2 linked regions of the Maricaulis maris MCS10 genome follow. The main gene of each other region encodes a partner of the protein of the gene in region 2 in a complex. Links are inferred from orthologs where the notes say so. Each region holds a gene or a part of one and is shown on either strand. Other genes may lie near its edges.

The links.
Region 1: the proteins of tldD (region 2) and MMAR10_RS03320 are in contact, whole or in part, in a solved structure (PDB 5NJ9), measured with the Escherichia coli proteins. The link is inferred for Maricaulis maris MCS10 from one-to-one orthologs.

The regions. Positions count from the first base shown.
Region 1 is NC_008347.1:735,455-738,636, forward strand. What follows is about bases 121-2,983. They hold MMAR10_RS03320 (TldD/PmbA family protein), read right to left. Parts: upstream 2,302-2,983; coding sequence 940-2,301; downstream 121-939. Other genes in these bases: MMAR10_RS03310 (ABC transporter ATP-binding protein), read right to left, coding at 121-635; MMAR10_RS03315 (DUF4170 domain-containing protein), read right to left, coding at 651-905; MMAR10_RS03325 (MAPEG family protein), read right to left, coding at 2,342-2,734; MMAR10_RS03330 (DsbA family oxidoreductase), read right to left, coding at 2,773-2,983. Outside these bases: more of MMAR10_RS03310, read right to left, coding at 1-120; more of MMAR10_RS03330, read right to left, coding at 2,984-3,182.
Region 2 is NC_008347.1:2,434,453-2,437,672, reverse strand. Bases 70-2,970 are described here. They hold tldD (metalloprotease TldD), read right to left. Parts: upstream 2,278-2,970; coding sequence 862-2,277; downstream 70-861. Other genes in these bases: MMAR10_RS11595 (tetratricopeptide repeat protein), read right to left, coding at 2,394-2,909; MMAR10_RS11605 (TonB-dependent receptor plug domain-containing protein), read right to left, coding at 70-582. In the rest of the region: more of MMAR10_RS11605, read right to left, coding at 1-69; coxB (cytochrome c oxidase subunit II), read left to right, coding at 3,198-3,220. UniProt on the Escherichia coli protein: Metalloprotease involved in CcdA degradation. Suppresses the inhibitory activity of the carbon storage regulator (CsrA).

The sequences.
Region 1 (3,182 bases), 1.7 Mb from region 2 along the record:
TGCCCGGTCACTTCACCCATCTGGGCCTGGGCCTGGGAGGAGGTCTTGCGCAGGCGCTGGCCGATCCGGATCACCGGCCAGGCCGCGATCGGGTAGACCACCAGGATCAGCAGCGACAGCATCCAGTCCAGGCTCAGCATGACGCCGATGGTGATGATCACCGTCAGCACATCGCGCATGAGATTGTTGGACAGGCGAACGATGGTTTCGCGCAGCAGGGTGATGTCATTGGTGAAGCGCGACACCAGCGAACCGGTGCCTTCGGCCTGCAGCCGGGCGAAGTCAGCCTGCATCAGCTTGGCGAACATGGCGTTCTGCAGGTCCTGCATCACGTTCAGCGCCAACCGGTTGGTCTGGACCGTTTGCAGGTAGAGGCTGACGCCCCGGATGGCCGCCAGCCCGACGACCGCCAGCGGTGCCAGCGGGAAAAAGTCCGCCGCGCCGGAATTGAGCTTGTCGAAGGTCCAGGCAATGACCCCGGCATAGGATGCCGCCGCTGCCGCCGTGATGGCGGACAGCACCAGGGCCAGCACGACCATGCCGCGGCGACGCCACAGCCAATCGCGCCACAGGCGCCGGGCAAGCGTCGCGGTGGGGGCTGGCTTGGAAGCGCCGGGTTGGGCCGGGTCGGTCACGCCGCGGATCGGACCCTAGCCGTCCTTCTTCTCGGTCGCAGGATCGAGAAGCTTGTGGGCGTGAATGACGAAATAGCGCATATGGGCATTGTCGACCGTGCGCTGGGCGGCGCCCTTCCAGGCGGCGCGCGCCTCGGCATAGGTGCCGAAGGCACCGACGAAATCGACTTCGTCGAGATCCTTGAATTCGCAGTTTTGCGGGTCGACGCAGGCCAGCTCGCCACCGATGACGAGGTGCAGCAGCTGGTTGTTGATCTTCGTTTCACTCATGCCGGGCTCCTTGATTTGGTTGTCCTGGGTGGCGCTAGAGGCCACCGATGGACATGGCGTCCACAAATACGCTGGGGGCGTTAACAGAACCTCGAAATTCCAGGTCGCTGCCCGGGATGAGGCGGGCATAGATGTCGATCAGATTGCCGGCCACGGTGATCTCGCTGACCGGGTGGTCGATCTGGCCATTGCTGATGCGATAGCCGGAGACCCCCACCGACCAGTCGCCGGTGTTGGAATTGAGGGAGGGGCCGAACATCTCCATGATCAGCACACCTTCGGTGATGCCGCCGATCAGGTCGTCGCGGCTGGTGGTGCCGGCTTCCATGTGGAAATTGGTCGGACCGGCGCCGGGCGATCCACCCATCGACCGGCGGGCATGGCCGGTCGGGGCCATGTCGAGCTGGCGCGCGGCGGCGGAGTTGAGGAACCAGGTCGTCAGGCGTCCATCCTCGATGATGGCGCTGCGCTGGTTGACCGTGCCTTCGCCGTCGAAGGGCGCCGAGGCATGGCCCCAGGGGCGGTGCGGGTCGTCGATCACGGTGACGCCCGGCGCGAACACCTGTTCGCCCAGCTTGTCGCGCAGGAAGGAGACGCCGCGAGCGACGGCCGGACCCGATGCGGCGCCGGCCAGCGAGCCGATGAAAGTCGTGGAGACGCGGCGGTCGAACACGACCGGCATGACGCCGGATTGGAGTTTCTTCGGACCGACCCGGCGCGCGGCGCGTTCGCCGGCCTCGCGGCCGATCTCGACCCGGTCGCGCAGGTCGGCGCGGCGGCGGGCACTGGTGGCGGCATAGTCCCGCTCCATGGCGCCATCCTCGCCGGCAATGACGCTGGCGCCATAGCCGAACACGCTCTTTCTCCAGCCGGCATTGAACCCGGTCGAGGTAGCATAGGCGGCGGCGCCCTGTCCTGAAGAGGCGAAGGAGGCGTCGGTCTTGGTCACGCCGTCAACGGCGCGGGCCGCGGCTTCGATGGCCAGCGCGGTCTCTTCCAGCTCTTCCGGTGTCCACTCGCCATCCTCGAACTGGGCGATTTCCGGCGGTGCCTTGCACAGGCGGGCCGGGTCGGCCAGCGCCGAGTAAGGGTCTTCCGGTGCCGCCTTGGCCATGGTCACGGCGCGGCCGATGGTGAAGTCCCTGCCGTGTTCGGACAGGTCCGAGAATGCGACGCCGGCCTGCCGCTTGCCGACAAAGACGCGAAGGCCTGCATCCAGGCTTTCCGAACGGCCGATATCCTCCAGCTTGCCATCACGCACCGAAAGCTCGGTTTCGCGCGACTCGGCGACCGAAGCCTCGGCGCTGTCGGCGCCGGCTTTCAGGGCGCGGGCGACAAGATCGGCTGCAATCTCTTGCAGGTTGGCGGGATCGGGTGCTTTGAACGTCTTTGTCATGTGAGCGCTATAGCCCCGCGAGGCCCCGCCGGGCAATGGCTCAACTGACCGCCGTCCAGATCAGGAAGCCCGAACCGGCGACAATGCTGATCCAGCTGAGCAGTGTCCCGACCACACGTCCCATCGAGGTGCCGGCAGAGCTGGACAGTCCCCAGGCATGCAGGCCGCGCCCCAGGGTCAGGGCGATGCCGAGCCCATGGATCAAAAGGGTCGGTGCATTGGTGAGTGCCAGACCGCCCAGAATGATGAGGGCCATGGGGATGTACTCCACCGCATTGCCCTGCACCCGGCAGGCCCGTTCAAGGTCTGCATCCGTGCCGATGCCGATCCCGACCTTGGAACGCTGGCGGTGGCGGACCACATTGAAGGACAGGGCGATCAACAAGAGCCCGTTTAGGCCGGTATAGAGTGCGAATGCGTCAAGTCCGGTCATGATGGTCTCTCCCCTTTGACCCGCCCGCTTGTGCAGGCTTATTCGGTTTCCGCCGGCTCCTTGACAGCCTGACGAATGGCATCGGCCAGAACAGCCGGTTCCTGGGCGCCTGAAACAGCGAAGCGCCCGTTGAAAATATAGGTGGGCACGCCGGAAACGCCGAGCTTGCGGTAGAACAGCTCTTCTTCCCAGACGGCTTTCTCGTCCTTGTCGGTGGCCAGCAGGTCAGCGGTTACGGCGCTGTCGAGCCCGGCATCACCGGCCAGTGCGGCGAGCGTGTCGCGGTCGCCGATATCCCGGCCCTGCGCGAAAAAGGCCGAGAAGAGGGCCTCTGCCATTTCGGCGGTACGCCCCTGTCCGCCGGCCCAGCGCATCAAACGGTGAGCGTCCAGCGTGTTCGGGCGCATGGCAATGTCGTCAAAGCGGAAATCGATCCCGGCAGCCGGTC
Region 2 (3,220 bases):
GTGGCGCGACTCGCGGCGCTGGGCGCGGTTGCCGGACATGCCGGTATCAATGCCGAAGGTCATTTCAGTCGGGCCGACGGGGCGGGAATAGGAGGCGATCAGGCGCGGGCCGAGCCGACCGCTGTCGGACACTTGCAGGCGGGCATCCCAGGAGCCGGACACGCCAGCGCCTTCACGCAGGACCACATTCACCAGGCGCGAATGACCGCGCATGTCGTATTGCGGCAGCGCTTCCTGGATGAGTTCGATGCGCTCCACATCGTCGACCGGGATGCGTTGCAGCACGGTCTGCAATGAGAGCGACTTGTTCGATGGACGGCGTCCGTTGATCAGGAGATTGCCGAAGCTGTCACCCAGGCCGCGGCGGCTGGTATCACCGTTCGACAGGCCGAAGCCGGGAACGCGTGAAACCATGTCCAGCGCCGTGACTGGCGCGAAATCGGTGAAATAGGTCGGCTGGTATGCGGCGACCCCCGCCTGCCGCTGGACCTGTACCGTATTGTTGGACGCTGGTCCGTCCTGCATGGCGCCTGCGGCCGTGCTTGCGAGTGTGCCGATGAAAACACCGGCCACCCCGTTCATGAAAGTCCCTCGCATAATGTCCCTACGCTTTGTGCCTGCCCAACGCCCCGTGCCCCACCGTGTAGGGGTGACGTAGCCCGGGCGAAACGTAAGCTTCGGTAAGGTTGCTCACGCCCGCGTCATCTGGGCTCCGACCGGGACCGGGCCTTGCGGCGCTCAAGACCTGTCAGGCAAAGGCGATGTGGCCGCCGCGGATTGTCCGGCGGCAGCCATTTCGGGAGTTCATGAAATTTTGGTCAGGTTCTGCCGGGACGGCGATTGACGGCCGATTGGCGGCTATCAGCCGCCGGAACCGCCCACGGTCAGGCCGGAGATCCTCAGGCTTGGCTGCCCGACGCCGACCGGAACACCCTGTCCGCCTTTGCCACACATGCCGACACCGGGATCCATCTCGAAATCATCACCGATCATGGTGATCTGGGTGAGGGCGGTCGGACCGTCGCCGATCAGGGTTGCGCCCTTGACCGGGGCGACGACCTTGCCGTCCTGGACCCGATAGGCCTCGGTGCACTGGAAGACGAACTTGCCGGACGTGATATCGACCTGTCCGCCGCCGAAATTCACGGCGTAGATGCCGTCCTTCAGGCTTTCGACCATTTCCTCGCGCTTGTGCTCACCGGCCAGCATGTAGGTGTTGGTCATGCGCGGCAGGGGCGGGTGGGCATAGGACTGGCGACGGCCATTGCCGGTCGGCTTGTGGCCCATCAGGCGGGCATTCATCCGGTCCTGCATATAACCGGTCAGGATGCCGTCCTCGATCAGGACCGAGCGTTCGGTCGGCGTGCCTTCATCATCAATGGTCAGCGAGCCGCGCCGTTCCGGCATGGTGCCGTCATCGACCACGGTGACGCCCTTGGCAGCGACCTGCTGGCCCATTCGACCGGCGAAGGCAGAGGAGCCCTTGCGGTTGAAATCGCCTTCCAGACCGTGTCCGACAGCCTCATGCAGCAGTACGGCAGGCCAGCCCGGTCCGAGCACCACGTCAAACACGCCGGCGGGCGCGTCGACGGCATCCAGATTGACCCGGGCGATACGCAGGGCTTCGTCGGCCAGCGGCTTCCAGGCGTCGGGTGTGATCCAGCGATCGAATTCGGCGCGGCCGCCGGCGCCGGCGGATCCGGTCTCGCGGCGACCGCCGCGTTCCACCGTGACCGATACATTCAGGCGCACCAGCGGACGGACATCGCTTTTCAGGTCGCCGCCCGCGCGCAGGATCGAGACCGAGCGTTTGGCACCGGCAATCGAGGCGGAGACCTGGACCACGCTGGCGTCCTTGGTGCGGCAGTAGGCATCAATTTCCTGCAGCAGGGCGGCCTTTGTCTCGAAACCGGGGCGGGCGACCGGGTCGATGGCGTCATAGAGCTTGCGATTGGTTCCGGCCGGGGGCGGGGCGAGCACGCCGGCATGACCGCGCTTGACCGCAGAGGCCGCCTCGGCGGCGCGGCGAACCGCGTCCAGGGTCGGATCGGAGGAGTGGGCATAGCCAAAGGCATCGCCGGCCACGCAGCGCAAGCCGAAGCCGCGCGAGGAGTCCAGATTGGCGGCTTTCAGGCGGCCATCATCGAAGACCAGCGATTCCGACACTTCCGTCTCCAAAAAGAGCTCGCCATCATCGGCGCCATGCAGGGCGTCGTGCAGGATGGGCTGGACGCTGTCGGCATCAAAATCGAACTGGCTGATCGGATCATCGGACATGATGCGTGCACTCCCGGAGGCTTCTCGACTTCATACATAGTCGAGCCGACCCCGGGCGTGAACACAATCGCGCCGGTCGAGCACAGTGCAGCGCGGGTGCGGCTGCTAAGGGTCGGTCAGCGCGAGGAGATGCGAAAGCGCGACAACTCGCTTACCGGCCGGTCCCAACCCGGTCGCAGATGTCGCGCCTGCCGGTAGGAGTCATAGGCGGCAGCGAGCTCGTCCAGGGCTTCCAGTGCGATGCCCCGATTGAGCCAGGCGTCGGCCTCGCGGGTATCATGGTCGCGAATTGCCAGGTCGGTCTGCTCGATGGCTTCGTGGTAGCGGCCCAGCCCGATCAGCGCGCAGGCGCGGTTCACGGCCAGCGCACTGGGCGGAAACCCGCCCATTGATTCGGCCGTTTCGAAATCGTCGAGCGCGTCGACATGGCGGTTCTGGTGGATCTTCAGGATGCCCCGATTGACCAGTGTGGCCGCGCGATCCCGTCGGGAGACACGGCTGTCGCGCAGTGCAATGTCGCAATCCTGCATGGCGCGCACGTCATGGCGTTCGGCCATGGCGTGGCGGTAGCAGGTGGCGGCGGGGGATTGGCCCAGTACCTGCAGTTGTGCGGCGGCCGGACTGGTACTCATACAAACCATCAGGGCAGCGAGTGAGACGAATGGACGCATCGGTCGCTCCTTTCCGTTGCTATGAACGGTCCGATGCTACTACAGCTGTCTGGTAACGCCTGATCAGAACTTCGCGAGCTGGGGAACCGGTCTTTACGTCGCCCGTCATTCTCCTGTAATGCGGCGCCCAGTGTAAAAGACACGAGAAAAAATACCGTTGATGGCCTGACAGGGCACGAGACGCTCTCTATATTCCGCCGCCATCGGTGGGGGATTCCCACCTTAATGCCTGACTTGTATGGGGAAGCCATGCGATTCCTGACCGCACTTGC